One region of the Rhizobium sp. S163 genome, then DNA from elsewhere that is predicted to be linked to it. Evidence: predicted binding sites of a transcription regulator. Region 1 holds the regulator's gene; each other region holds the start of a gene.
The links. The regulator PhoB, encoded in region 1, activates phosphate uptake and scavenging genes when phosphate is short. The targets are predictions, from matches to a motif close to TGTCATNNANCTGTCAT.
Positions count from the first base shown of each region.

Region 2: a site for PhoB is predicted at 1,612-1,628, ahead of QTL96_RS28670 (Orn/Lys/Arg decarboxylase N-terminal domain-containing protein). Genes of this name have one in related genera too.
Region 3: a site for PhoB is predicted at 860-876, ahead of QTL96_RS30845 (NAD-glutamate dehydrogenase). Genes of this name have one in related genera too.
Region 4: a site for PhoB is predicted at 4,460-4,476, ahead of ugpB (sn-glycerol-3-phosphate ABC transporter substrate-binding protein UgpB). Genes of this name have one in related genera too.

Region 1 is NZ_JAUDSA010000018.1:454,359-461,640, reverse strand. Features, by position in the region: gene apaG (Co2+/Mg2+ efflux protein ApaG) at 1-116, shown strand, start outside; gene QTL96_RS17815 (Hsp33 family molecular chaperone) at 181-1,176, opposite strand; gene argF (ornithine carbamoyltransferase) at 1,269-2,186, opposite strand; gene QTL96_RS17805 (aspartate aminotransferase family protein) at 2,235-3,431, opposite strand; gene QTL96_RS17800 (GcrA family cell cycle regulator) at 3,859-4,404, shown strand; gene phoB (phosphate regulon transcriptional regulator PhoB) at 4,487-5,170, opposite strand; gene phoU (phosphate signaling complex protein PhoU) at 5,207-5,920, opposite strand; gene pstB (phosphate ABC transporter ATP-binding protein PstB) at 5,964-6,779, opposite strand; gene pstA (phosphate ABC transporter permease PstA) at 6,794-7,282, opposite strand, start outside.
Region 2 is NZ_JAUDSA010000037.1:357,370-364,651, forward strand. Features, by position in the region: gene QTL96_RS28670 (Orn/Lys/Arg decarboxylase N-terminal domain-containing protein) at 1-1,565, opposite strand, end outside; gene QTL96_RS28675 (MFS transporter) at 2,036-3,256, opposite strand; gene QTL96_RS28680 (hypothetical protein) at 3,640-3,909, shown strand; gene QTL96_RS28685 (ROK family protein) at 4,019-4,714, opposite strand; gene QTL96_RS28690 (glycoside hydrolase family 15 protein) at 4,946-6,736, opposite strand; gene QTL96_RS28695 (CocE/NonD family hydrolase) at 6,977-7,282, opposite strand, start outside.
Region 3 is NZ_JAUDSA010000038.1:388,991-396,272, forward strand. Features, by position in the region: gene pdxY (pyridoxal kinase PdxY) at 1-806, opposite strand, end outside; gene QTL96_RS30845 (NAD-glutamate dehydrogenase) at 1,052-5,827, shown strand; gene QTL96_RS30850 (MFS transporter) at 5,859-7,244, shown strand; gene purH (bifunctional phosphoribosylaminoimidazolecarboxamide formyltransferase/IMP cyclohydrolase) at 7,261-7,282, opposite strand, start outside.
Region 4 is NZ_JAUDSA010000018.1:256,368-263,649, forward strand. Features, by position in the region: gene pyrF (orotidine-5'-phosphate decarboxylase) at 1-342, opposite strand, end outside; gene QTL96_RS16800 (histidine phosphatase family protein) at 344-931, opposite strand; gene pmtA (phospholipid N-methyltransferase PmtA) at 933-1,529, opposite strand; gene dnaN (DNA polymerase III subunit beta) at 1,639-2,757, opposite strand; gene rsmI (16S rRNA (cytidine(1402)-2'-O)-methyltransferase) at 3,181-4,041, shown strand; gene QTL96_RS16820 (YraN family protein) at 4,031-4,414, shown strand; gene ugpB (sn-glycerol-3-phosphate ABC transporter substrate-binding protein UgpB) at 4,538-5,866, shown strand; gene ugpA (sn-glycerol-3-phosphate ABC transporter permease UgpA) at 5,933-6,817, shown strand; gene ugpE (sn-glycerol-3-phosphate ABC transporter permease UgpE) at 6,832-7,282, shown strand, end outside.

The sequences.
Region 1 (7,282 bases):
CATCGGGCCTGATGTTCGGCCACTACCAGATGGAAACCGATAAAGGCGAGGTCTTCCAAGTGGAAATCCCCGCCTTCTCTCTTGATTCACCCGGCCTGCTCAGAGTGCTGAACTAACCTTTGTCTTGTCGCATGTCGGTGCCGCAAAACCGCTGCACACTTTTGCGCGACATGCTTCAGCTTATTCAGCCGCCTGCGCGAGCTCTTCGGCCTCGAAACGATAGGTCGTCGAGCAGAACTCGCAGGTGACCGCGATCTTGCCCTCTTCCTGGCTCGCCTCGATCTCCTCGGCGGAGAAGCCCTTGAGCACGCCCTTGATCTTCTCGCGCGAGCAGGAGCAGCGGTCGAACACTTCGCGCGGCTCGTAAACGCGCACGCCGCGCTCGTGGAACAGCCGGAACAGCAGGCGCTCGACGCCGACCTGCGGATCGGTCAGCTCATCGGCGTCGATGGTTTCCACCAGCGAACGGGCTTCGGCCCAGGCATCGTCTTCCGCATGCTGGACGGTACCTTCGTCGCCATCGCCGCCATGCAGGTCTGCCTGGCGCATGCGCTCGGGCGCTTCCGGCAGGAACTGGGCAACGAGGCCCCCTGCCCGCCAGCGATGACGCGGCTTGCCTTGCTCGTCGCGGTCCAGCAGTTCGGCGGCGGCCAGGCGCACGCGCGTCGGGATCTGCTCCGACTGGCGGAAATAGGTGCCGGCAATATCTTCCAGCGTGGCGCCGTCAAGCGCGACGATGCCCTGGTAAGGCTGGCTGAACTTGCCCTGGTCGATGGTGAACGCCAGCATGCCCTTGCCGAGCAGCTGCTCGGGCTCGGCGCGGCCAGCGGCAACCGCCTCGTCCAGCAGCGTCTGGTCGAAACGGGCGTAGGCGCGCACGTTCTCGGGCGTCGAGAAATCGGCGACAAGCAGATCGACCGGGCCGTCGCTCTTGGTCTGGACGGTGAACTTGCCTTCGAACTTCAGCGACGTGCCAAGCAGCACCGTCAGCGCGATGACTTCGGCCAGCAGGCGGGCGACGGGTGCGGGATAATTGTGGCGATCGAGGATCGCATCCAGCATCGGGCCGAGCTGGACGGCGCGACCGCGCACATCCAGGCCTTCCACCTGAAACGGAACGACATGATCATCACCGGCGAAATCGAATTCGCCGAGGGTGGCTGCAGCTTCTGCCATGGTCTTCTCCTAGTCTGAGGGCAGCGGACGAGCCCGTCCATCCGCCAGCGCGGCCACGGGCCTGTCCGGCCCGATGTGGCCTCCAGTATGGTTCAGATCGCGCCCAGGCACCAAGCAAGAATCGACTTCTGCGCATGAAGACGGTTTTCCGCTTCATCGAAGACCACGGATTGCGGGCCGTCGATCACTTCGTCGGTAACTTCCTCACCACGATGGGCCGGCAGGCAATGCATGAACAATGCATCCTTGTCGGCCTGTGCCATCAAAGCCGAATTGACCTGATAAGGCTGGAAGACGTTGTGACCCCGGGCCCGATGTTCCTGATTCATGGAGACCCAGGTATCGGTCACCACGCAATCGGCGCCGGCGACCGCACGGTCTGCATCATGGCTCAGCATGATCTCGGCGCCCTCATTGCGGGCCCAGTTCAGATAGTGATCCTTCGGCTCGGAACCAAGGGGTACCGCCATGTTCATGCGATAGCCGAAACGGGCAGCGCCTTCGACCAGCGAATGCAGCACGTTGTTGCCATCGCCCATCCAAGCGATCGTCTTGCCCTTGATGGGGCCGCGATGCTCTTCGAAGGTCATGATATCGGCCATGATCTGGCAGGGATGGGTGTCATCGGTCAGAGCGTTGATGACGGGAACCGTCGCGTGTTCGGCGAGTTCCAGCATGCGCGCATGGTCGGTGGTGCGGATCATGATCGCGTCGACATAGCGCGACAGGACCTTGGCGGTATCGCCAATCGTTTCAGCGCGGCCGAGCTGCATTTCGGTGCCCGAAAGGAACAGCGTTTCGCCACCGAGCTGGCGCATACCGACGTCAAAGGAGACGCGGGTGCGGGTCGAGGGCTTTTCGAAGATCATCGCCAGCATCTTGCCTGCCAGCGGCTTGTCGCCCTGGCCGGCCTTGAAAGCCTGCTTGCGGGTCTTGGCGTCATCCATGATGACCCTGAGGTCGGAGGAGGTTACCGCGGAGAGATCGAGGAAGTGTTTTGGGGAAGCCATCTGTCTTTAAACCTGTTGCGCCCGCCATCCGGCCGGGCATCTATCCATTCAAGCCGTCTTCTTTGCCTTGGCGCGCACGCTCTCGGCGGCACGCTCCAGGCGGGCGAGGCCTTCGCGGGCTTCGTCGGCCGTGACGACAAGCGGGGGCAACAAACGGATGACATTGTCGCCGGCCGGAATGGCCAGCAGGTTGGCAGCGCGGATGGCCTGCAACAGCTCAGTCGACGGAACAGCCGCCTTGACGCCGAGCATCAGGCCTTCGCCGCGGATATCCTCGATTACATCGGGGAAGCGATCCTTCAGCGATGCAAGACCCTGACGGAAGACGAGCGCGACGTCGTTGACGTGGCGCAGGAAGCCCTCCTCGAGGATGACATCGAGCACGGCATTGCCGACGGCCATGGCGAGCGGGTTGCCGCCATAGGTCGAGCCATGGGTGCCGGCCTTCATGCCGGAGGCAGCTTCAGCTGTTGCCAGGCATGCGCCGAGCGGGAAACCACCGCCGATGCCCTTGGCGACCGCCATGATATCAGGCGTGACGCCGGACCATTCATGCGCGAAGAGCTTGCCGGTGCGGCCGACGCCGGACTGAACCTCGTCGAGGATCAGAAGCAGGCCGTTTTCGTCGCAGAGCTGGCGCAGCGCCTTCATGAATTCCGTGGTTGCCGGGCGAATACCGCCTTCGCCCTGTACCGGCTCGATCAGGATACCGGCCGTGGCATCTGTGATCGCGGCACGGACGGCCTCGATATCGCCGAAGGGCACCTGGTCGAAACCGGGTGTCTTGGGGCCGAAGCCTTCGAGATACTTCTCCTGGCCACCGGCAGCGATCGTCGCCAGCGTGCGGCCGTGGAAGGCGCCTTCGAAGGTGATGATGTGGAAGCGCTCGGGATGGCCCTTCGAATACTGGTAGCGGCGCGCGGTCTTGATCGCGCATTCCAGCGCCTCGGCGCCGGAATTGGTGAAGAACACCTTATCCGCGAAGGTTGCATCCGTCAGCCGCTTGGCAAAGCGCTCCTGGCCGGGGATCTCGTAAATGTTGGAGAGGTGCCAAACCTTCTCGGCCTGATCCTTAAGCGCGCCGACGACGTGCGGGTGGCTATGGCCGACGGAGGTCACGGCAACGCCCGCGCCGAAATCGAGATATCGCTCGCCAGTTTCGGTGATCAGCCACACGCCCTCTCCTCGCTCGAACCGCAGCGGGGCACGAGAGTAGGTATCATAAAGCGGCGCGGCTTCAGCCATGGCGCGATCTCCTGTCATTCGCTCAACAAAGGCCCGGACTCCGGCGAAAAAGCGGGTGCCCGGAAATGAAAAATGCCGCCTTTCGGCGGCGAGGGGCACTATTGTCTTTTCGCAGTGCGATGTCAACAAAACTGAGCTTTTGTCGCATGCGTCAAGCAAGCATCGGGGCGCCGGCGAGCTATCAACAGCTAATGTTGCAGAAATGACTCTACCACCCAGCAAGTTGGGGAAAACCGAGAAATCGATTCGCCGCGATTCAACCGACTCTTGTCACGGAGTCGCCCTCACTCTAGGTTAAAACTCAATTACTAGACTGCATGCGGCGGAACTAGTCACCAAAATCGAGCAAGCGTTTCTTGGTCCGGACACGTCCGTGCCATGGGTGAAGGATTCTGCCTACACCAACGCAATAAGGCGGAGACAGGGCATGAACTGGACAGACGAGCGCGTTGAAAGACTGAAGAAGCTTTGGGCCGAAGGCCTGAGCGCCAGCCAGATTGCGGCACAACTTGGCGGTGTAAGCCGCAACGCCGTCATCGGCAAGGTCCACCGCCTGAACCTGCCTGGCCGCGCCAAGGCCGGCGGCACGACGACGGCGACGCGGGCGCCGAAGCGCCCGGCGGTTTCGACCCCCCGCCCTGCCAGCAATTTCAATTCCGCACGCATCTCGCCAAGCCGCGCCGTTGCCCGCCCGCAGGGCGCAGTGGCTCTCAAGGAAGAGATGGATATCGATGCGATCGAGGAAGTCCGTTACCGTCCAGCCTCCAACGTTGTCGTTCCGATCTCGCGCCGTCTCGGCCTTACGGAACTGACCGAGCGCACGTGCAAGTGGCCGGTCGGCGATCCGCTGACGGATGACTTCCACTTCTGCGGCTGCGAGTCCCCCGACAACTCGCCATACTGCACCTACCACCAGCGCATGGCCTACCAGCCGGTCAACGAGCGCCGCAAGGCAGCCAACCGGGTCGCATGACCCGGAAAGCCGGATAAGGAACAAAAGAAAACGGGCCCTCGCGGGGCCCGTTTTTCGTTGGATCGTATGAAATGGAAGCGCCTTACGCTTCCATCGAATAACCGGCGCCGCGAACGGTGCGGATCACATCCTGCATGTTCGAGAAGTTGAGCGCCTTGCGCAGGCGGCCGACGTGAACGTCTACGGTGCGTTCGTCGACATAGATGTCATGGCCCCAGACGCCATCGAGCAGCTGCGAGCGCGAGAAGACGCGGCCGGGCGACGACATCAGGAATTCCAGCAGGCGGAATTCGGTCGGTCCGAGGCGGACTTCGCGGCTCTTGCGGTGAACGCGATGGGTTTCGCGATCGAGCTCGATATCGCCGCACTTCAGCAGCGAGGAGAGCACTTCCGGCTTGGCGCGGCGCAGCATCGCCTTGACGCGGGCGACGAGCTCAGGCGTCGAGAACGGCTTGACGACATAGTCGTCGGCGCCGGTCGACAGGCCGCGAACGCGTTCGCTTTCCTCGCCACGGGCGGTCAGCATGATGATCGGCAGGCGCTCCGTCTCCGGGCGCATGCGCAGGCGACGGCAGAGCTCGATGCCGGATACGCCGGGCAGCATCCAATCGAGGATCAAAAGATCAGGCGTGCGTTCCTGCAGCCGGATTTCGGCCTCGTCACCGCGAAGGATGGTATCGACTTCGAAGCCTTCGGCCTCAAGGTTATAGCGAAGAAGCACGCTCAGTGCTTCTTCGTCTTCAACGACTGCTACTCTTGGGATCATTCGTCTCGGTCTCCTGGGGGCGTGGGTCCGGAACGCTTATTCCGTGACCGCGCCGACGGTGTTGGCGGTGTCGTCCTTCGGACGCTCGCCTTCCGGCTGGGCGCCGGTAGCCATGTAGTAGATGGTCTCTGCGATGTTGGTGGCGTGGTCGCCGATGCGCTCGATGTTCTTGGCGCAGAAGAGAAGATGCGTGCAGCTGGTGATGTTGCGCGGATCTTCCATCATGTAGGTCAGCATCTCGCGGAACAGCGAGGTGTACATCGCGTCGATTTCCTCGTCGCGCTCGCGGATCGACTTGGCGCGGTCGGCAACGCGGCTGGTGTAGACGTCGAGAACTTCCTTGAGCTGGACGAGCGCCAGTTCGGAGAGATGCTCGAGGCCACGGGCGAGCTTGCGCGGAACGCCGGTGCTCTGGACAGCGATGACGCGCTTGGCGGTGTTCTTGCCAAGATCGCCGACGCGCTCGAGATCGGCCGCGATGCGGATCGAGCCCATGATTTCGCGAAGGTCGGCGGCCATCGGCTGGCGGCGGGCGATGGTGATGATCGCCTTTTCGCCGATCTCGCGCTCGGCGTGATCGAGGATCACGTCGTCGGAGATGACCTTCTGGGCGAGCGAAGTGTCGCCGTTGACGAGCGCGCGAACGGCGTCGCCGACCATCTGTTCCGCGAGGCCGCCCATTTCGGAGATGCGGCGCGTCAGGAACTTGAGATCATCGTCATAGGCGGAATAGATATGTGTCGATGCCATGGGGCTTATCCTTGAATGTCCTGAGGTTTACCGGTTTCGGAGATCAGCCGAAGCGGCCCATGATGTAATCCTGGGTGCGCGGATCATCCGGGTTGGTGAACATCTTGTCTGTATCGTTCTCCTCGACGAGGTTGCCGAGGTGGAACATGGCGGTGCGCTGCGAAACGCGGGCTGCCTGCTGCATCGAGTGCGTAACGATGACGATCGTGTAGGCCTCGCGCAGCTCGTGGATGAGCTCCTCGACCTTGGCGGTCGCGATCGGGTCAAGCGCCGAGCAGGGCTCGTCCATGAGGATGACTTCAGGGCTAACGGCAATCGCGCGGGCGATGCACAGACGCTGCTGCTGACCACCCGAGAGGCCGGTGCCGCCTTCATGCACGCGGTCCTTGACCTCGTTCCACAGGCCGGCGCGCTGCAGGCTCTGCTCGACGATGACGTCCATGTCGGCCTTCGCCTTGGCGAGACCGTGGATGCGCGGGCCGTAGGCGACGTTCTCGTAGATCGACTTCGGGAATGGGTTCGGCTTCTGGAACACCATGCCGACGCGGGCGCGCAGTTCGACGACGTCGATATCCGGATCGTAGATATCATCGCCATCGAGCGTGATCTTGCCGGTGACGCGGCAATTGTCGATCGTGTCGTTCATGCGGTTCAGGCTGCGCAGGAAGGTGGACTTGCCGCAGCCCGACGGACCGATGAGAGCCGTCACGGTGTTTTCGCGGATGTTCAGCTTCACATCGAAAAGCGCACGCTTCTCGCCGTAGTAAACCGAGACGTCCTGGCCAATCATTTTATACGGAATGGTATTCATCTTCTGGTCTAGCGCCTTCTCAACTGCTGCTTCCGTCAACATGTTCATGATGTTTACTCCGTTTACCAGCGGCGCTCAAAGCGACGACGCAAGAGGATGGCTCCGAGGTTCATGACGATCAGGAACAGGAGCAGGACGATGATGGCGCCGGACGTGCGCTCGACAAAGGCGCGTTCGGCTTCGTTTGCCCACATGTAAACCTGCACCGGCAGAGCCGTGGAGGGATCCATCGGGGTGGCAGGCGCATTGGCAACGAAGGCGACCATGCCGATCAGGAGCAGCGGCGCGGTTTCACCGAGCGCATGCGCCAGACCGATGATGGTGCCGGTCAGGATGCCAGGCATTGCCAGCGGCAGGACGTGATGGAACACCATCTGCATCTTCGAGGCGCCGAGGCCGAGAGCGGCCGCGCGGATCGAAGGGGGCACGGCGCGCAGTGCCGCGCGGGTGGCGATGATGATAGTCGGCAGCGTCATCAGCGTCAGCACCAGACCGCCGACCAACGACGCGGAGCGCGGCAGGCCTGCGAAGTTGATGAAGACGGCGAGACC
Region 2 (7,282 bases), on a different contig from region 1:
GTGGCAATGCTCTCCCATGGTACATCGTGCGAGGCGCCGGGGCTTGCAACATCCGGGATCGAAACCCGATCAGGAACGAATGGTTCAAAAAACCATCGACGATCTGCACGTGGCTCCTTTTCCTCGAATTCACGCCGCACGGCGCGCATTTTCTTTCTAAGCTCGATCCCGAGGCGGATCGTATCGTCCCACAGCACTTCGCCGGACCGGCCCTTCATCATCTGCGCGCCGACATCAAGAGAGGCGAACAGGGGGTAGAAGGGCGAGGTGGAGGCGTGCTGCATGAAGCTTTCGTTGAAACGCCGATGCTCCACGCGCCGCTTCTGCCCTTCAATATGGCGATCCTTCATGTGGATCTGCGACGCTTGAGAAAAGCTAGCAAGCTGCTTGTGGGTAGACTGGGTGGCGATGATGCCGGGCGAGTCCGGGCCGAGATCGGCAAGCCCCATGGCGAAACGACCGGCATAAAGCGGGTGGAACTTCATGAACCCGGCCCAGGCTTCGTCGAACAGAATGTAGTCGCAAAGGTGACCGATGGATTTAAGGATCATCTCTGCATTATGGATGGTGCCGTCATAGGTGCATTGCTCGACGACGGCGACGCGGAATGGGCGCGGTTTTTGCCAGGCATCAATATCCTTGACGAGGGGATTGGCTCGAATGCGCTCTCGCAGTGCCGTCTCGTCCAGTGACGCATAGTCAATTGGGCCAATGAGACCGTGCGCATTGCGTTTGGTCGGCAGATAGATGGGAATGCCACCCGATATCATGAGCGCGCCATGGTGAGCGGCTTTATGGTTGTTTCGGTCAAACAGGACGAGGTCGCCATCCGTGACAAGGGCGGAAAGTGCAACCTTGTTTGAAGTGGATGTTCCGTTGAGTACGAAATAGGTCTTCTCTGCACCGAAGATTTTCGCTGCTTCCTTCTGCGCCGCCAGCGCTGGTCCCTCGTGGGTCAGGAGGTCACCGAGGTCGAGCACGGAATTGTCGAGGTCGTCGCGGAATACAGCTTCGCCGAGGTGCTCCATGAACACGCGGCCGATCGGGCTACGACTGTAGAACACGCCGCCATTATGGCCGGGACAGGTCCAAAGGTGGTTGCCTTCTTCGGCATAGTCGACAAGCGCACCGAAAAAAGGTGTCTTCAGCGTTTCGGCGTATTGCTTAAGACGGCTGATGAGGTTTTTCGCGATGAAAGCAGGTGTTTCCTCAGACAAGAAAACATAGCCATCTATGAAGTCGAGCACCTCGACGGGCACATCTTCGAAACGCTTGCCGCGGATTAGCAGGATGATAGGGAAATCCAGTCCGCGACGGCGCATCAGGTTTATTAGGTGAGAGGTCTTGCCTTCAAGACCCTTCTTGCCCCAGTCGACCATCATGCAGCCAATGGCGGCGTCGGTCTGGACGACGATCTCGGCGTCATCCAGATTGCGGGCACGAACCACTTCAAAGCCGGAACGCTCGATCTCCTGGATAATCTGTTTGTAACGAACGCCTTCCAGGTCATCGCTGTCGAAAGAGGGCGTTGCGAACAGGAAGTTAAAGCGTCTGAAATAATCCATGCCACAGCATCCAAGATTAATCGGACGCAACATGTCGCCTTATTTTATGACGGTGCTGTGACAATGGCGGGAAGTTCACCAGTAAGAGCAAGAAAGAAATGTTTGATCAGCACCTCAACCGCCCCTCACTCCTGCGGCGACCGTCGGAGTCTTTGGAACCTGCAATTTACTAAGTCGCGTCCAATAATCGCGCGCAAAAAAGACGCGTGCGCCCACCGCCTCCGCTTTTGTCGGATAAAATTCGAGCCCTCGTTCTCTGGCGCTCGCAACAAGCGTCAACTGCAGAAAAACGTTAACAGGTGGCAGACGGTGACTTGCACGTCTTCGGCTCGGTAGCTCTGAATATGAAGCTACCGTAGGCGGCTGCAGAGGCATTTCCGATCGCTGTCCAGTCGACACGGCCAGACTGGAGCGTGAATGATTGTTCGCAGGCAGCGATGTCGCAGCCGTTTCACGGTTTTGGGTTTCTTTTACAAGGAAGCTTTGGGGGCAAGGCGTGGCAGAAAGATTGCCAAGAAGCCTGCAATCGGAATGAAAGAGCAGATCTGATAAACCCCTTCGATTCCGATCTTGTCTGTCAGGCTGCCCAGAAATGCCGCGGCGATACCACCGATTGCGAAGTTTAGGCCGTAGAACATGCCGCCAATCAGACCAATACGCTTGGGCACAAGATCCATCGCGTAAATCATGATGGAGGCAAACGCGCTTGCCATGACAAGATTGATGCCAATCGTGAGTACGCCCGTCCAGAAAAGATCGGCGTAGGGCAGCAACATCGTCAAGGGCAGCGGCCCCAGGATCGAAATCCAGATAATCCGATATCTGCCGATCCGGTCCCCCACGATGCCGCCAAGTAGGACGCCTGCAGCCGAAGAGATGAAGAATACGAACAGCATCAACTGGGATGTCGACACAGATACGTCGAAGCGGTCGATAAGGTAGAAGGTGTAGAAGGACCGGAAGCTTTCAAGATAGGTCAGCTTCGATCCCATTAACAGCGTCAGAACAATGAGGCCGATGGTGACGGTCCTGCGAGTGTGTTCCTTTCGCCCGCCCTTGGCATTTGAACTGCGGGCCGCGGCCTCGAATTGGGACTGGATTGACCAATATTGACGAGCGCTCCATCCAAGAAGAAGCATGGCGAGCAAGACCGTTGATGAGAAGAAGACTAGACTGTGCCTGCCATTCGAGACAATGAAGATGGCCGCGCAGAGCGGACCAAGGGCGCCACCTATCTGTCCACCAACCTGAAAGATGCCTTGCGCCAGGCCTTGTCTCCCACCAGAGGCGTAACGTGCAGCGCGCGTAGCTTCCGGATGGAAGATCGATGAGCCGATTCCCACGAGCGTTACTGATGCCAAGATTAGGACGTATGATGATGCATAGGCGAGGCTGATTAGGCCCGCGAGCGTGAAGGCCATTCCGAATACGGCCGAGTAGGGCAGAGGATGGCGGTCAGTGTAGAGGCCGATTGCTGGCTGCAGCAACGCGCCTGCAATCTGGAACACCAGCGTTATGATGCCGATCTGCATGAAGTCGAGCGAGAAATCGGACTTCAATATAGGGTAGACGGCGGGAATGAGCGACTGGATGGTGTCGTTGCAGAGGTGAGACAGGCCCAACGACAACAGGACCAGCAGATGCACACGTGGCTGTGAAACGACGGACGGCGCCGTCTCCGAAACGCTCATTCTTTCCTCCAATGGGCAAGAAGCCCCACTCCCTCCCGATTTGTTTAATGAAGCGAAATGGGCCCGTCGAGCCCCTCCATCGAGACTGTCGCAATATTGGCCGGGCGCCCCCTATCTTTGCACCGACCTTTCTGTGTCGTTGTTTAGGCCGACTTGAGGATATGCGTCGTCTGCTTGCGGGTTCGCCGCGCTGATTTTCTGACGCCTTTCTCGGTAGTTGAGCCTGCACTTCGGTTTGTCAGGACGACAAGAAGGACCGGGATCATGTTCCCCAACCGAGAAACACAGATCGCCCGATCCCTTCCCATCGACCGTTTGGTTCCTACTTCCCGAAGTTCCTAGCTTGAGATGCCGCCAACGCGAGTAAATCCAGGAGGCTTGAAATGGCAGATAGGATGTCTGAGCGTGCGAAGGTTGACTTGGACGCCATCATACAACAGCTCTACAGCATCGCACCTGAGGTGGATAAGCTCGCTGCAATTTGCGGGAGAGCGTTGCAACAAAACGTGGATGCGGACGGCGACTATATCTCGCAACGATCTGTGAAGGCCCTTTCTGACATCCAGAAAGCAATCTCATTCTTGTACGTTTCGGGGCATGCGGCCATGACAGAGAGAGACCGTTTCTTCGGCGGACGGAAAATCGAGCCATGACATGCGATCTGGCCGAAAGAAATCAAATTTCAATTACGCTGGCCATTGTGTAATGTCGGGGCAGAAGTTTGCCCCTTTTTCCCATATTGCGGAATACCGGCAACCGACATCATAGGATAATGGTCGCGTCACTCCATAGCCGTTTCGCGCCGACAAACGCCAGTCGATTGTCACCACGTCGGCACCCATCTGGCAGCTCGTCCAACTCATCGACCTGACCTCCACCGATTACGATGTAGTCCGGTAGAAGAGCCGCCTGCAAACGGGCAACGACGTCAAAAACAGAAGCTTTCCATTTCTTCGCGCCCCTGCGTTCGAGGCCGCGCCTTCCCACGTAATCCTCAAAGGTGCCGTGTTTCTTGTATGGCAAGTGAGCAAGCTCAAGTGGCTGCCCAACATTTTCGATAACCATCGCTGAACCCAAGCCTGTTCCTAGACCTAGGAAAAGCAGCCTACCGCCTTCGTAGCTGCCAATCGCTTGCATCAGTGCATCGTTGACCAATTTAACCGGCTTTCCGAACGCCCCAGCGAAATCGAAATCTTTCCAACCGGAACCAAGGTTGACAGGCTCTAGTGACGGTCGATTGTTCTTGACCGGGCCGGGATAGCCAATCGACAGAACATCGAAGGAAATCCCCTCAGAGAGTTGTTTGATAGCGTCGACTGCGTGTTTCGCAGACAATGAAGCTCCCGACTTCACTTTGCGCTCGTCGTAGCCATCCTTCATTATCTTGATATGGTTTCCGCCGATATCGACGGCAAGAACCTGTTGGTCCGCGACTTGGTCAACCTTGGTATGTGTCATCAAGCTTCCTGCGTTGTGCGACTGGTTGGATAGATCTCGTTGGGTTCCCCGAATTATCAAGGGCTACTGCGAGACAAGGAGCCGCCGCAGTCTGTCTTTGTGCATTTTGGCGACGAGATATCCGTTCGTGATACGCGCTTAGACAAAGGTGCCATCGACACGTCCCTTTCTCATGAGCTTCGAGAAGGCGTGGGCGATTTGCGGCAGCGTCCGTCTTGGGTTTTAGCTGGTCTAAGTCTCCGATCGCTCGTCTGCCGGGCCTTTCCGACGGGCAAGATTGAGGGCACTGTTGATGAGGCCGACATGGCTGAATGCCTGGGGAAAGTTGCCAAGCATTGCTTCTTGATGTGGATCGTATTCCTCAGATAGCAGGCCCACATCATTGCAAAGTCGTAGAAGCCTTTCAAAGAGCGTTTTGGCATCCTCCTGACGCCCGATCAGGTTAAGAGCATCTACCAGCCAGAAACTGCACGCCAGGAACGCCCCTTCGCCTGGTGGCAATCCATCCTCAACCTCGGTTGTCTCATAGCGCAGAACCAGTCCATCACGCATAAGCCGGTTCTCTATTGCTGCAACGGTCCCAAGGTATCGTGGATCATCTTCGGGCAAGAAACCGACCAGCCCTATGTGCAGCACACTGGCGTCGAGGGTCTTTGAACCATAGGCTTGGACGAAGCTCCCTATAGTCTCGTCGTATGCCTTTTCGCAGACCTCGCGGTGGATTTCATCGGCGGTAACACGCAGCTCCTTTGCAGCTTGCAGATCGCCAGCCTCGGTCGCCATCCAGCAGGCACGATCAAAAGCAACCCAGGCCATGACCTTCGAGTATGTGAAGTGCTGTCGGTCGCCCCGGACTTCCCAGATTCCCTCGTCGGGATCGCGCCAGACCTTTGAAAGGAAGGGGATCAACGCGGAATTAAGCGACTTGCCACGGGGATGCGGGGGAAGACCACCCCTTATGGCTTGTGTCATGGCATCCGCGACCTCGCCATACACATCGAGCTGAAACTGCTCGGCCGCAGCATTCCCGATCCTGACTGGAGTGGAATCCCGGTATCCATCGAGCCAGGTTGCTTCCCACTCCATCAGGTTTCGTTCACCCGCCACACCGTACATGATCTGCATCTGGTGAGGCGATCCGGCAACCGCGCGCAGCAGCCAGTTACGCCACGCGGCGGCTTCGTCGTAATAGCCAAGCTTCATAAATGCCATCAACGTCAAGGTCGCGTCGCGAAGCCAGCAATACCGATAATCCCAATTACGCGTCCCGCCGAGCTGCTCTGGAAGCGACGTCGTCGCGGCCGCCACGATCCCACCAGTCGGCATGAAGGTGAGCGCTTTGAGCGTGATGAGCGAACGCTTGACCTGTTCGGTCCACTCGCCAACATCGGGGCATTTGGCGACGAAGTCCTCCCAGAAAGTGGCTGTCTCTCGGGTGGCGTTTTCAATCTTTGCGGCGGTCGGCATCTTCAGGTGGGAGGGGCAATATGTGAGTGTGAACGCAAGCTGGTGGCCAGCTGAGACTTCGAAAGATGCCTTCGTCTTCAAGTCCTCTCCTTCCAGTTCGATAGGAGAGGTGAGGACAAGCATGTCCGGACCGGCGGTGGCAGTCAGTGTGCCGTCTTTGGTCTGTGTCACCCATGGCACTGTCCGCCCATAGTCGAAGCGGATCACAAGCTCAAAGTCGAACGCCACGTGGCCACTTATGCCCTCAACAATTCGAACTAAGTCATTCACGCCATCTCGAAGCGGCATGAAATCACGCACGACCGCGACGCCGGTTTCTGTCTCGAAAGTCGTTTCTAGAATGAGCGTGTCTTTCTGATACCGCCGTTCGGAGCGATATTTTTGGGACGGGGAGATGGACCATCTGCCATTCTCTTCGTTTCCCAGCAGGGCTGCAAAGCAGGCGGGAGAGTCAAATCGGGGGAAGCATAGCCAGTCGATTGATCCTTCGCGGGACACAAGAGCTGCAGTTTCGCAGTCTCCGATCAGGGCATAGTCTTCAATCCTGGTTTTCAATCTAGACTCCGATCTTCTGCTTAACCCGCTTCTAACTAGCGCGTTGAGGAGATCGTCAACTGCCACTGCATCCGCTATGGCATCGATCTGCACCGGACGCCTAGCAGATCCAGGGCATCAATTCCTAGATGTCTATAGCGCGTATTTCGGGTTAGATTTTCATCAAGTTGATCAAACCCAACCTGGTATAAGCGAGCGACAGGCGAGTAATTCAAGATGATGGGACAAGCGACAAAGCATTTAATTCGGCCCTGAGAGCGACGACCATGAGTGCGCACTTTCTACTATCGGCAGCTTCAGACAGCTTGGAAATGCTGTCCCTGAATAAACAACCTGAGTGGCAGTCCTGAACTTGGATTCATCGGCGAGCGTCGAGGGCACGCCGGATTGAGGGTTACGGTCAAATCGCGGGAAATTTGAGGATGCAATTTGCAGACGCAAGCGGTGTCCCTTTTTAAACAAACGGCTGATATGACCGAGACGGATCGTGACCTCGACTGGCCCCTCGCCAGTCGCAGTCGGTCTCCACCGAGCGATACCATCTAC
Region 3 (7,282 bases), on a different contig from region 1:
CTGGAGGCGTCGTTTGCGAGCGTCAACTCATCGCTGCCGCGCTTCACCGCCCGGGCCAGCACCTCGTAGACGCTTGCCGTCGCCAACTGCAGCGCCTTCTCATCTTCCATGCCGGACTGGAGCCGCGACAGGAAAAGCGCGGCGAGAAGATCGCCCAACCCGTTTGGCGGATTGTCGATCAGCCGGTGCTCGGCAAACAGCGCGTGGCGGCCTGAGAGATAGAGGTTGCCCGTTCCACCAGCCATCATCGGCACCGCCGAGGTGACCAGCATGCGTGCAGGCCCAAGGGCGAGTGCCGCCTCCATGATCTCGGTGTTGCTCTCCAGCGGCGCGCCGGAAAGCCAGGCGAGTTCGTAGCGATTTGGGGTAGCCAGTGATGCCAGCGGGATCAGATGGTCCCGGATCGCCTCGGCCGTCGCCTCGGGAACATAAAGCCCGCCGAGATCGCCCATCACGGGATCGCAAACGTAGAACAGATCGGGATTTTGCTCCCTGAGCGCAGTGATCAACCGGCCGACGGAGCGGGCCTGCGCGGCATTGCCGAAATAGCCCGAAAGCACCGCCTTGACCTCGCCGATCCAGGGCGCGCGAATGAGATCGTCGATCGCCGCATCAAAATCGGCCTCCGCGAAGGTCAGCCGCGTCGAACGGCCGTGGCCTGGATGCCAGGGCAGAACGATGGTCGGCAGCGCCCATACTTGGTGGCCGAGCGTCTCGAGCGCGAAAACCGCCGCCCGATTGCCGACCGATCCACGAACGACGTGGCTCGATATGACGATGACCGTGCCTGCTGCATTCTGCGACATGTTTATCCGATCCGGGTTCCGATCCTCAGTTGATCGTCTTTTTGCTGCGCGACTGTCAACAACTCTTCATTCGGACGTGATCAAAGTTCTGGCGACGAAAATCACATTCGGATCATTTTTTACAGAATTGACGACATGCCGGCTAAATTCGCACGAAAACTGCGATCGACGTCCCTATTTTAGCAATTTTTCTGTCAAACCTTCTGCTAACCTGCGCGCAATCGAGAAAATGGGGGACACAGTCAATGGCTGCTCGAAACAATCCGAGACGGGAAAAGCAGATCGAGAGCGCGAACAAGATCGCGACGGCGATGGGCGAGCACTATCTCGCGCCGGATATCCTCTTCGGACGCGCCAGCGGCGACGATCTTGAATCCTACACGCCTGAAATGCTGGCGATTTCCGCCGTCCACTGCGCAGCCGAGCTTGCCGCCTGGACAGGCAACGCGCCGCACGTCACCGTCACCTCGCTCGACAATGTCGAGCCGGATGGCGTGGCGGTTTCGGTCCTGTCGGTGACCGATCACAACATGCCGTTCCTCTACGAATCGGTCATGGGTGAGGTGACGAGCAGCTACCGCGATCTCTTCATGGCGGTTCATCCCATTCTCGTCATGCAGCCCGGTCATCCGCCGGAACTCTATTCGCCGGATATGCCGGGCGAGCCGGCAAACCGCGTCAGCCACATCCAGCTGCACCTCGCCCCGCTCACCCCGGCGCAGTCCGCTGATCTGATCGAGCGGATCGAAATCGTCCTCGAACAGGTGCGCCTGTCGGTTTCCGATTGGAAACCGATGCTGGACAAGCTCGGCACCGCCATCGATGAACTGTCGTCGCGCAATGTCGGCCGCCGCAAGGCAGATCGCGACGAAGCCGTCGCTTTCCTGACATGGCTGCGCGACGCCAATTTCACCCTTCTGGGCATGCGCGAATATGTCTATTCCGGCAAAGGCTCGGATGCGAAGGTCGAGCGTGACAAGGGCACGGGGCTGGGCATCCTCTCAAATCCCGATGTCCTGGTGCTCCGGACCGGCCGCGACGCCGTCACCACGACGCCTGAAATCCTCGCCTTCCTTGATGGCCCAGAGTTCTTGATCGTCACGAAGGCGAACGTCAAATCCGTCGTCCACCGCCGCGCCTATATGGATTATGTCGGCGTGAAACGCTTCGACGAGAACGGCAATGTCACCGGCGAACTGCGCATCGTCGGCCTCTTCACCTCGACAGCCTATACGTCGCTCGCAACTGATATCCCGCTGCTACGCTCGAAGGTCGAGAAGGTGAAGGAGCATTTCGGCTTCGATCCGATGAGCCATTCCGGCCGCATGCTCGACAACACGCTGGAATCCTACCCGCGAGACGATCTCTTCCAGATCGACACCGCCCTGCTCGCCACCTTCGCCGAACAGATCAACGATCTCACAGACCGACCGCGCGTGCGGGTGTTGCCGCGCATCGATCACTTCGATCGTTTCGTCTCCGTCATCGTCTACGTGCCGCGCGAGGAATATGATTCAATCGTCCGCGAGAAGATCGGCACCTACCTCAAGACCATCTATGATGGCCGCGTCTCGGCCTATTACCCGGCTTTCCCCGAAGGCGGCGTCGCGCGCGTCCATTTCATCATCGGACGCTCCGGCGGAAAGACCCCGCGCATTCCTCAGGCAAAGCTCGAAGAAGCGATCCGCGCCATCACGGCCCGCTGGGACGACCGCTTCGAAATGCTTGCCGGTCCGAAGGCGCCAAAGATCAAGGTCAGCAACGCCTACCAGGATCTCTTCCCGCCGGAAGAAACCTTCGCCGACTTCGCCGACATCGTCGCCTGCGCCACGGGCGAGCAGATCCGCATCGAATTCTACACGCGCATCAAGGATGGCGTGTCGCTGCTCTGCCTGAAGATCTTCCACTTCAATGGCCAGCTCGCGCTCTCCCGCCGCGTTCCGCTCCTCGAGAACCTCGGTTTCAGCGTAATCAGCGAAGGCACCTTCGACATCAACGTGACGCTGGCCGACGGCAGCGAGAAGCTGGTGGTGCTGCATGACATGGAACTTGAGGCCCAAAGCGGCGCCGAGATCGATCTGCAGCAGCATGGAGCCGCGCTGGAAGAAGCCTTCCTGTTCGCCTTTGCCGGCGTCATCGACAACGACAACTTCAATCGCCTGATCATCTCGGCAGGCCTGTCGGCCCGCGAGACAAGCGTCTTGCGCGCCTACTCGCGCTATCTCCGTCAGGCCGGCATCGCCTATTCGCAGGATTACATCGCAACGACGCTGGATAAATACCCGGCTATCTCCTCGCTCATCTTCCGCCTATTCCACGACGGCCTGGACCCGAAGCTGACCGAGAAGAACAGGATCAAAAAGGCGACCGATCTTCACGCCAAGATCGAGACCGCGCTGTCGGACGTTCCAAGCCTTGATGACGACCGTATCCTGCGCCGCTATGTCAACGTGGTCGACTCGACGCTGCGCACCAACTACTTCCAGCGCAATCCCGATGGTTCCGCAAAGGCGATGCTGGCCTTCAAGCTCGATCCGCATCTGATCGACGGCCTGCCGGCGCCGAAGCCGTTCCGCGAGATGTTCGTCTACGGCGTCGAGGTCGAGGGCGTTCACCTGCGCTTCGGCCGGGTAGCGCGCGGCGGCCTCCGCTGGTCGGATCGCGCCGAGGATTATCGCACCGAGGTGCTCGGCCTCGTAAAGGCGCAGCAGGTTAAGAACGCCGTGATCGTGCCTGTCGGCGCCAAGGGCGGCTTCTATCCGAAGAAGCTCCCTGTCGGCGGCAATCGCGACGAGATCTTCAATGCCGGGCGTGAAGCCTACAAGACCTACATCCGCACGCTGCTCTCGATCACCGACAACATTTCCGGCACCGAAATCATCCCGCCTGAAAACACGGTACGGCTCGATGGCGACGATCCGTATTTCGTCGTCGCCGCCGACAAGGGCACGGCAACTTTCTCCGATACCGCGAATGCGCTGGCGCAGGAAGCCGGCTTCTGGCTCGACGATGCTTTCGCATCGGGTGGCTCCGCCGGCTACGATCACAAGAAGATGGGCATCACCGCGCGCGGCGCCTGGGAAACGGTGAAGCGCCATTTCCGCGAGATGGACATCGACATCCAGACGACGCCGTTCACCGTCGCCGGCGTTGGCGACATGTCGGGCGACGTCTTCGGCAACGGCATGCTGCTCTCGCCGAAGATCCGGCTCTTGGCAGCCTTCGACCACCGCGACATCTTCATCGATCCCGATCCTGACATGGCCAAGACCTTGGCGGAGCGTCAGCGGCTGTTCAATCTGCCGCGCTCGAGCTGGCAGGATTTCGACAAGAACCTGCTCTCGAAGGGCGGCATGATCATCTCGCGCTCGGCGAAATCGGTGACGCTCACCGCGCAGGCCGCCGCCGCGATCGGCATGGACAAGACGGTCGCGACGCCGTTTGAAGTCATGACCGCGATCCTGAAAAGCCCTGTCGACCTGCTATGGTTCGGCGGCATCGGCACCTATGTGAAGGCGACAGCCGAAACCGATACCGACGTCGGCGACCGCGCAAACGACCCCATCCGCATCAGCGCCGACGAGGTGCGCGCCAAGGTGATCGGCGAGGGCGCGAACCTCGGCGTCACCCAGCGCGGCCGCATCGCCTATGGCCTGAAGGGCGGGCGCTGCAATTCCGATGCGATCGACAACTCGGCCGGCGTCAACACCTCGGACGTCGAAGTGAACATCAAGATCGCGCTCGCAGCCGCCATGCACGACGACCGGCTGACGCGGCAGAAGCGTGACCAGCTGCTGTCCTCGATGACCGATGAAGTCAGCAAACTGGTGCTGCGCAACAACTACCTGCAGTCGCTCGCCATCTCACTGACCGAGCGCAAGGGCACCGGGAACGGCCTCGAGCTCACCCGCTTCATGGGTGTGCTGGAGACCGCCAAGCAGCTTAACCGCAAGGTCGAGACGCTCCCCGACGACACCACCATGGCCGAACGCTACGCCGCCAACAGACCCCTTACGCGGCCTGAGATCGGCGTCCTCTTGTCCTACGCCAAGATCGTTCTCTTCGACGCGATCGCGGCAAGCGATCTGCCGGATGATCCTTACTTCGAAGCGACGCTCTCGCAATACTTCCCGGCCAAGATGCGCAAGTCCAACGCTTCGGATATCGCCAACCACCGCCTGAAGCGCGAGATCGTGGCGACCGTGCTGGCCAACGAGGCGATCAACCGCGGCGGCCCGAGCTTTGCCGTCAGCATGATGGACGCGACAGCCGCTTCGGCACCCGAAGTGGTGCGCGCCGCCATCATCGCCCGCGACGGCTTCGATCTGAGCCGGCTTTGGAGCGAGACGGATGCGCTCGACGGCCGGATTTCCGGTCAGATGCAGAACCGCATCTACGAGGAAATCAGCCATATCTTCACCGTCCTGACGCGTCTGCTGTTGAAGATGCAGATGGCCAAGGGTGACATCGCCGAGACCATCGACAGGCTTCGCGCGGCCTTCAAGAAGCTGCAGCCGGTCTTCGCCAATCAGGTCGTTCCCGAACTCGAGGCGCGCCAGACCGAGTATCAGGCCGCCGGCGTGCCGGACAAGCTTTCGGCCGAGATCGCGCATCTGATCGGCTTCGCGCTCGTGCCTGAGATCATGCAGATCGCGGAACGCACGGGCGAGCCGCTGATCCGCGCCGCCGAGAGCTATTTCGCGGTCAGCCAGACCTTCCGGATCGGCCGGCTGCTGGCAGCCGGCAGCCGTATCACCACTTCGGATCACTACGAAAACCTGGCGCTGGCGCGAAGCCTCGACCAGATCGCGACCGCGCGCCGCGATATCGTGAGCTCCGCGCTCTCAAACAACGGCAAGGAAAAGCTGCCGGTGCAGGCATGGCATGCGAGCGACCGGATCAGGATCAACCGCATCGCCGAGGAACTGGCGGGTCTCAGCGAGGGTGGCGATCCTAATCTCGCCCGCATCACCGTCGCCGCTGGCCTGCTGACCGATCTTGCCAGAGACGGGACGAGGTGAGACAGTCCGCTCCCAAATCAGGAGCAGGCCGGTGAATCGCATTGACTGGACGGGAACACAGCCCCAGCGCGCCACGCGCAGCGGCATCTGGGGCTGGATGTTCTTCGACTGGGCGGCGCAACCCTTCTTCACCGTCGTCACCACCTTCATCTTCGGCCCCTACTTCGTGGCCAGGCTGACGGCCGATCCGGTCTCCGCACAAACGCTCTGGAGCAACATGGCGACGATCTCCTCGGTGATCATCGCCATTCTCTCGCCCATTCTCGGTTCGATCGCCGATCAGTCCGGCGGGCGAAAGCCGTGGATCGGCTTCTTCGCCGTCATCAAGATCGCCAGCCTCTGCTGCCTCTGGTTCGCGGCACCCGGTTCACCGGTCATCTATCCGGTGATCTTCATGATCCTGGCGTCGATCGCCGCGGAATTCTCGATCGTCTTCAACGATTCCATGATGCCGCGCCTCGTCGGAAAGGACGAAGTCGGCCGGCTGTCCAACACCGCCTGGGGCCTCGGCTATCTTGGCGGGATGATCGTGCTGATCGCGGTGGTGGCGCTGCTTGCCGGAAGTCCCGAGACCGGCAAGACCATCCTCGGCCTCGACCCGCTCTTCGGCCTTGATCCGCACACGGGCGAAGATGCGCGCATCGCCGGCCCGATCTCGGCCGTGTGGTATCTGATTTTCGTACTGCCGATGTTTCTGTTCACGCCTGATGTGAAAGGCGGCCTTCCCTTCGCCGCCGCCGTCCGCTCCGGGCTGCGCGAAGTCAGGCACACGCTCGCGGAACTCAAGGAGCGCCGCCCTCTGCTACGCTTTCTCGTCGCCCGCATGATCTACCAGGACGGCGTCAACGGCCTGCTGATCCTTGGTGGCGCCTTCGCGGCAGGCATGTTTGGCTGGGCAACCATCGAGATCGGCATCTACGGCATCATTCTTAATGTGGTGGCGATTTTCGGCTGCATCATCGCCGGGCGGATCGACGCGCGCATCGGCTCGAAGGCAACCATCGTCATCAGCCTGACCTTGCTGCTCTTGGCGACCTTCGGCATCGTATCGACCGAACCCGGCTACACACTCTTTGGGCTGGTGCCGCTTCCGACAGTGGATTCAGGCGGTCTGTTCGGCACCGTGGCGGAGAAGGCCTATATCGGCTACGGCCTGCTGATCGGCCTGGCGTTCGGCCCGGTGCAGGCCTCGTCGCGCTCTTATCTGGCGCGCAGCGTCAGCCTTAATGAGGCCGGCCGCTATTTCGGCATTTACGCGCTCTCGGGCCGGGCAACCAGCTTCATGGCGACGCTTTTGTTTTCGATCGTCACCTATGCGACAGGCTCGTCGCATCTCGGCATGGCCACGCTCGTGCTGTTTCTGGCCGGCGGGCTGATCCTGTTGATCCGGACGCCCTATCCAGCGGATAGGGCGTAGCCGTTCTCTTCAATGTTTAGTGGCGGAAGTGGCGCATG
Region 4 (7,282 bases), 200 kb from region 1:
CACCGTGACGCCAAGCAGGCAGAGGCCCGAGCCCTTGGCTGCCTCGACGGCGGCGCGCATCGCCTTCGGATAGGCGTGCAGCGTCAGCATCGACATGCCCATCTTGGCGATGTTTTCGACGCCCGAGGCGACCGTGTTGTCGATGTCGAGCAGCTTCATGTCGAGGAAGACTTTCTTGCCGTCCTTGGCAAGGTCGCGGGCGAATTCCAATCCGCCGGCAAACACCAACTGGTAGCCGATCTTGTAGAAGGAGACCGTATCGCCGAGCGTCGCGACCATCTTTTCGGCTTCACCGAGTGTTGGAACATCCAGTCCGATGATCAACCGTTCGCGCGCGTCCATCTCACATCCATCCCTGCCAGTCTTCGATAGGCGTCCAGTCGCATGATAGGCGCCGATCCGCAAGACGGAAACAATAGAGATTGCCGCCGCCACCGGGCTGGTCGCGATCCCGCCCGATCGGCCGGCCTTCAAGGTGACACTTCAGAAGCGTCCCCACGCCGCCATGGCCGACGAATGCGATCGGCAGACTGGTATCGTGCGTGGAGAGAATGCGCTCGACGTTGGATACGATCCGCAGCTGTGCATCGATCGCCCGCTCCCATCCGTTGAAGCTCTTCTCCGGATTGGCGAAGAACCAGTCCGCCGCCTTCTCGAATTCTGATGGAGGCAGGAAGCCGGTCGCGGAGCGGTCGTTCTCGTGCATCTCCTCGACGATCTCGACGGAAACGCCCGAGGGCGCAGCCAGAATGGCGGCCGTCTCGATCGCCTTGGTCTCGTCGCTGCTGACGATACGTCGCAATTGCGACGCCCATGGGTTATCCGCCGCCAGCCGCGCGCGTGCGGCGCCGACATCCGACAAGCCCCATTTGGGCACCGGAACGGCGGCGTCGATCTTCACTTGCGGGTGGGTGATGTAGAGACCGAACACTTCAGCCTCGGCGGTAGATCCAGAGCTGCGCCGGCGGAATGTTGCGGACGATGAAGTCGAAGTGCTGGATATGGTAGCGCTCCGGTCGCGCGATGATCGGCGAAACCGGGCCGTAAGAAATCTGCACGAAGGGGCGTCCAGCCGGCAGCCGGTCCAGTACGCTTTCCAGCATGGCGATGCGCGCCTGCATCGGGAAGTTCAAAAGCGGCACGGCGGAAACGACGCTGTCGAATTTCTGCCCATCCATATGGGCCAGCGTCTTGTCGAGATTGAAGGCGTCGCCGTTGATGACGTTCACGCCGGGATAGAGCCGCACCAGATGTTCGTAGAAGTCGGTCGAATATTCGATGGCGACGAGGTTTTCAGGCTTCACGCCACGCTGCAGGATGGCCTTGGTGATGGCGCCGGTGCCGGGCCCGAGTTCGAGAACCGGCAGGCCGGAGTTCGGGTTGATGACGCTTGCCATCTTCTTCGCCGTGATCGACGACGTCGGCACGATCGAGCCGACGGTCTTCGGCCCCTGCATCATCCCCTTGAAAAACCGGATCTCCTCGTCGAATTTCTTGCCCAGCCGTTCCTTGAGGCGCAAGCCACCCATGCCGTTCTCCTTCGTGCAGCACATGCTGCATGCTTATGTGCAGGCAATACGGCGCTAAAACAAGGCAGAGCGTCGCAATTGACAAAGTTTGAACGGCAAATGCGACGCGCTACACGCGCATCGGCATCAGCACGTAAAGGGCGTCGTCGCCGGCGGTGTCGCGAATGAGCGTCGGCGAGCCGGCGTCGGCAAGAAGGAAGATCGCCTGATCGCCGGAAAGCTGCGCGGTGATATCGAGCAGGTATTTGGCGTTGAAGCCGATTTCCATGGCGTCGGTGTCGTAGCCGACGGCCACTTCTTCCGTGGCGCTGCCCGAATCCGGGTTGTTGACGGTGAGCAGCAACTGTCCGTCCGAAAGCGCCAGCTTCACGGCGCGGCCGCGTTCCGACGAGATGGTCGAGACGCGGTCGACGGCCTGCGCGAAGCTCGTGCAATCGACGCGCATTTCCTTGTCGTTGCCGGTCGGGATGACGCGCTGGTAATCGGGGAAGGTGCCGTCGATCAGCTTCGAGGTCATGACGATCGAGCCGATGGAAAGGCGGATCTTGGCGTCGGAAACTTCGACCGTGACCATCGCTTCCGGATTGTCGACCAGCTTCTGCAGTTCGCCGACCGTCTTGCGCGGAATGATGATGCCAGGCATGCCCTCGGAGCCCGAGGGAGCGTTGACGTCGGCGCGCGCCAGGCGGTGGCCGTCGGTGGCGACGGCGCGCAGCTTCAGATCGCCTTCGCTTTCGATCGTGTGGAAGAAGATGCCGTTCAGATAGTAGCGGGTCTCTTCCGTCGAGATCGCGAACTGGGTGCGATCGATCAACATCTTCAGATCCGTCGCCTTCAGCTTGAAGGTGTGCGTGAAGGTGCCGGCCGTGAGATCCGGGAAGTCGGATTCCGGCAGGCACTGCAGCGAGAACTTCGAACGACCGGACTGAACCGTCATCGAGCCGCCATCCTGGCTGGTGGCGAGCAGAACTTCCGAGCCGTCGGAAAGCTTGCGCACGATGTCGTAGAGAAGATGGGCGGGAACCGTGGTGGCGCCGGGCTGCTCAACGTTGGCGGGCGTGGCTTCCGTCACTTCCAGATCGAGGTCGGTCGCCTTCATGTCGAGGTTCTGGCCATCGGCGCGCAGCAGGATGTTCGACAGGATCGGGATCGTGTTGCGGCGTTCAACCACGCGGTGAACGTGGTTCAGCGACTTCAAAAGGTTGGACCGCTCAATAGTAATACGCATGGGATGCTACCGCTTTCGACCGTTACTGCCCGGGCGCGCTTGAACGCGCCTGAATAATGCCTTTCCCAAAAGCTGGGATCGGAGGATTGGACGCGCAAAATGGCAGAATTTTGCGGATGAATGCAAGAGGGGCGAGAGCGTGCGTTCGCGCAATTGCCGATTTCGCTGCAGATGCTCACAGAAATCGCCGGACTTGCCCCCAGCTAGCCCCAGACCCGCCCCTAACTCGCCCCAACTGGCCCCGGAAATGCCCCGGACTGGCCCCGCGCTGACCGAGGCGCCGCCTCTGGCAGCTCCGCGCCCCCTTGCCGAAGAGAAAGGTGTCGCCCATAAAGGCCGGAAGCCAGAAAGGGCAGACATATCTTGAGCAATGACGACGCGACGACAGAGGGCGGCAGGCAGCGCAGCTTCCGCCTGCACAACATGGCCGTTCCCGCCCGCCCGCAGGAGCCCGGCCTCTATCTCGTCGCGACGCCGATCGGCAATCTCGGCGACATAACGCTGCGCGCGCTGGAAACGCTCGCCGGTGCTGATGTCCTCGCCTGCGAGGATACCCGCGTCACCCGCGTGCTGCTCGATCGCTACGGCATCCAGAACCGCCCCTACGCCTATCATGAGCACAATGCCGACGAGGCCGGACCTCGCCTGCTTGCCGCGCTCGAGGCGGGGAAATCCGTGGCGCTGGTCTCCGATGCCGGCACCCCGCTGGTCTCCGACCCCGGTTATCGCCTCGCGCAATCGGCGATCGAAGCCGGCTATCGGGTGATCCCGATCCCCGGCGCCTCGGCGCCGCTGGCAGCGCTTGTCGGCTCCGGCCTTCCGAACGATGCCTTCCTCTTTGCCGGTTTCCTGCCCACCAAGGACAAGGCCCGCCGCGATCGCCTGTCTGAATTCGCCGCCACGCCTGCGACGCTGATGTTCTTCGAATCCCCGCACCGCATCGGCGCCACGCTCATTGCCGCCGCCGACGTTCTCGGCGGTGATCGCCCGGCTTCCGTCTGCCGCGAGCTCACCAAGAGCTACGAGGAGTTCCGCCGGGGCACGCTCGCAGAGCTCGCCGCTCACTATGCCGATGTCGACAACGTCAAAGGCGAGATCGTCCTCGTCATCGGCCCGGCACCGGAGCGCGCCATCGAGGAGACGGATATCGACGCTATCTTGGCCGATCTCTCGCAAACGCTTCCGACCGCCAAGGCGGCCGCCGAGGCCGCCCGCATCACCGGTCTCCCCCGCAAGGAGCTCTATCAGCGCCTTCTCGACCGAAAGGCGGGCGATGTCAGGTAACGACGCTACGGACCCGCATCAGAAGGGTCTTCGCCGCAAGGCACTGCGTCGGGGTCATGTCTCCGAATACATCGCCGCTTTCTATCTCATTCTCAAAGGCTACCGCATCGTCGCGCTGCGCTATCGCACGCGGCTCGGCGAGATCGACATCATCGCCCGCAAGGGCGACCTGGCAATCTTCGTCGAGGTGAAGGCGCGTCGCGACGAGGGCGCGGCCGTCGATGCCGTCTCGCATCTCGCGCAAACCCGCATCCGCGGCGCCAGCGATCTCTGGCTCGCCCGCCAGCGCGACCAGGCCCGCCTGTCTCAACGCTACGACATCGTCGCCATCTTGCCCGGGCGATGGCCGGTCCATTTGCGCGATGCGTTCTGATTGCTTTCGTTAGCTGAGTAAATTCTTCGGAATTTGTAATCGGCGCGTCACAAAACTGTTAAGGAGGCGTCACAATAGGCCTCTATTGCGTCCTCACGCCAACAACGGTGGAGAGGGTTTTTCATGTTTAAGTCGATTTCATTGGCCGCTGCTGCGGTTGCTTTGTCCGCTTCCGCGTCCTTCGCTGCAACAGAAGTGACCTGGTGGCACGCCATGGGTGGCGAGCTTGGCAAGAAGCTCGAGGAAGTTGCCCAGAAGTTCAACGACAGCCAGAGCGAATACAAGATCGTTCCTGTTTACAAGGGCACCTATCCCGAGACGCTGACGGCCGCTATCGCCGCTTTCCGCGCCGGCCAGCAGCCCGCCATCGTTCAGGTTTTCGAAGTCGGCACCGGCACCATGATGGCCGCCAAGGGCGCCGTCTACCCGGTCTACCAGCTGATGAAGGACGAGGGTGAGCCTTGGGATCCGTCGAAGTTCCTGGCGCCTGTCGTCGGCTACTATTCCGACGCTGAGGGCAACATCCTGTCGATGCCGTTCAACTCGTCGACCCCGATCCTCTACTACAACAAGGACGTCTTCAAGAAGGCCGGCCTTGATCCTGAAGTCGCTCCGAAGACCTGGGCCGAGCTTGCCGAAATGGGCAAGAAGATCGTCTCCTCCGGCGCTGCCAAGTGCGGCTTCACTATGTCCTACGGCGCGACCTGGGTTGGCCTGGAAAACTACTCCGCCATCCAGAACCTGCCTTACGGCACCCAGCAGAACGGCTTCGGCGGCATGAACGCCGAGTTCACCTTCAATGGTCCGAACCAGGCCAAGTTCTGGGATCACCTGAAGACCTGGCAGGATGAAGGCGTCTACAAGTACGGCGGCCCGAGCGCCGGTGCCGACGCTGCTCCGCTCTTCTATTCGCAGCAGTGCGCAGCCTACATGAACTCGTCCGCTTCGCGCGCCGGCGTCATCAACAACGCCAAGGACTTCAAGGTCGGCTTCGCGCCGATGCCTTACGACGACACGGTCACCCAGGATCCGAAGAACTCGATCATCGGCGGCGCAACGCTGTGGGTTCTGAACGGTCAGAAGGACAAGGCTGTCTACAAGGGCGCCGCCAAGTTCTTCACCTACCTGTCGCAGCCTGAAGTCCAGGCAGATTGGCACCAGTTCACCGGCTACCTGCCGATCACCAATGCTGCTTACGAGCTTGGTCAGAAGCAGGGCTACTACGAAAAGAACGCCGGTTCTGACATCGCCATCAAGCAGATCATGCGCGGCACGCCGTCCGAAAACTCCAAGGGCGTTCGCTTCGGCAACCTGACGCAGATCCGCGACGTCATCGACCAGCAGTTCGAAGCCGTTCTCAACGGCAAGAAGACCGGTCAGGAAGCGCTCGACGAAGCCGCAAAGCAGGGCAATGCCAAGCTGCGCGAATTCGAAGCCGCGAATTCCAACTAAGGGTCGCTCCCTCCGTCAGCCCTCTCCGGCCCGTCCGGGGAGGGCATTTTCCTTGAGGGGTCATGCATGCAAACCAAACGCACCGTCTTCCAAAGCCGTCTCCTGCCTTATCTCCTGATCGCACCGCAGCTGCTCATCACGATTGTCTTCTTCGTGTGGCCGGCGGTTCAGGCCGTATGGCAGTCCTTCCTGCGCCAGGATCCCTTCGGTCTGAAGGACACCTTCGTCGGTTTGGCGAACTACACGCGCTTGCTGCATGATCCGGATTATCTGAATTCGCTGACCGTCACCTTCGTCTTCTCGATCGGCGTCACCGTGCTGTCGATGGGGCTGTCGCTGCTCTTCGCGATCTGCGTCAACCGCGTGATCCGCTCGCAGCGCTTCTATACGACGCTTCTGGTCTGGCCCTATGCCGTGGCGCCGGCCGCATCCGGCCTGCTCTGGTGGTTCATGTTCAACCCCAGCGTCGGCATCATTCCCTATGTGCTGGAACATTTCGGCTACAGCTGGAACCATCGCCTGAACCCGAACAACGCAATGATCCTGATCATCATCGCCGCCGCCTGGAAGCAGATTTCCTACAATTTCCTGTTCTTCGTCGCCGGCCTGCAATCGGTCCCGCATTCGCTGACCGAAGCCGCCGCGATCGATGGCGCCGGTCCCATCAAGCGCTTCTGGACTGTGGTCTTCCCGCTGCTGTCGCCGACCACCTTCTTCCTTGCCGTCATCAACATCACCTACGCGATGTTCGACACCTTCCCGATCATCGACGCGGCCACCTCGGGCGGTCCGTCGCAATCGACCAACATCCTTGTCTACAAGGTCTATGCCGATGGTTTCGTCGGTCTCAATCTCGGCCCGTCGGCCGCGCAGTCGGTCGTGCTGATGCTGATCGTGGTCGTCCTGACCGTCGTCCAGTTCCGCTGGATCGAGCGCAAAGTGCAGTATTGAAGCGAGAACCAGCCATGGTCGAGAACCGTCCCTTCCTCAATTTCCTCACCCACTTCGTGCTGATCATCGGGATCGGCATGGTGGTGTTTCCCGTCTACCTCGCCTTCATCGCCTCGACACGCGGTCCCTCGGACTTCTTGACCGGCGTCGTGCCGATGACGCCGGGCCACCAGATGCTGGAGAACTACGGCGTGCTGCTCGGCACCGGCGCATCCAACGCCGGCGCACCGCCGTTCCTCCTGATGCTCGGCAACAGCCTGGCGATGGCTATCCTGGTGGCGATCGGCAAGATCGCTATTTCGATCATCTCGGCCTTCGCCATCGTCTATTTCCGTTTTCCCTTCCGCACGGTCGCCTTCTGGATCATCTTCATGACGCTGATGCTCCCCATCGAGGTGCGCATCTTGCCGACCTACAAGGTCGTCGCCGATCTCGGCATGCTGAACTCCTATTCCGGCCTCGTCA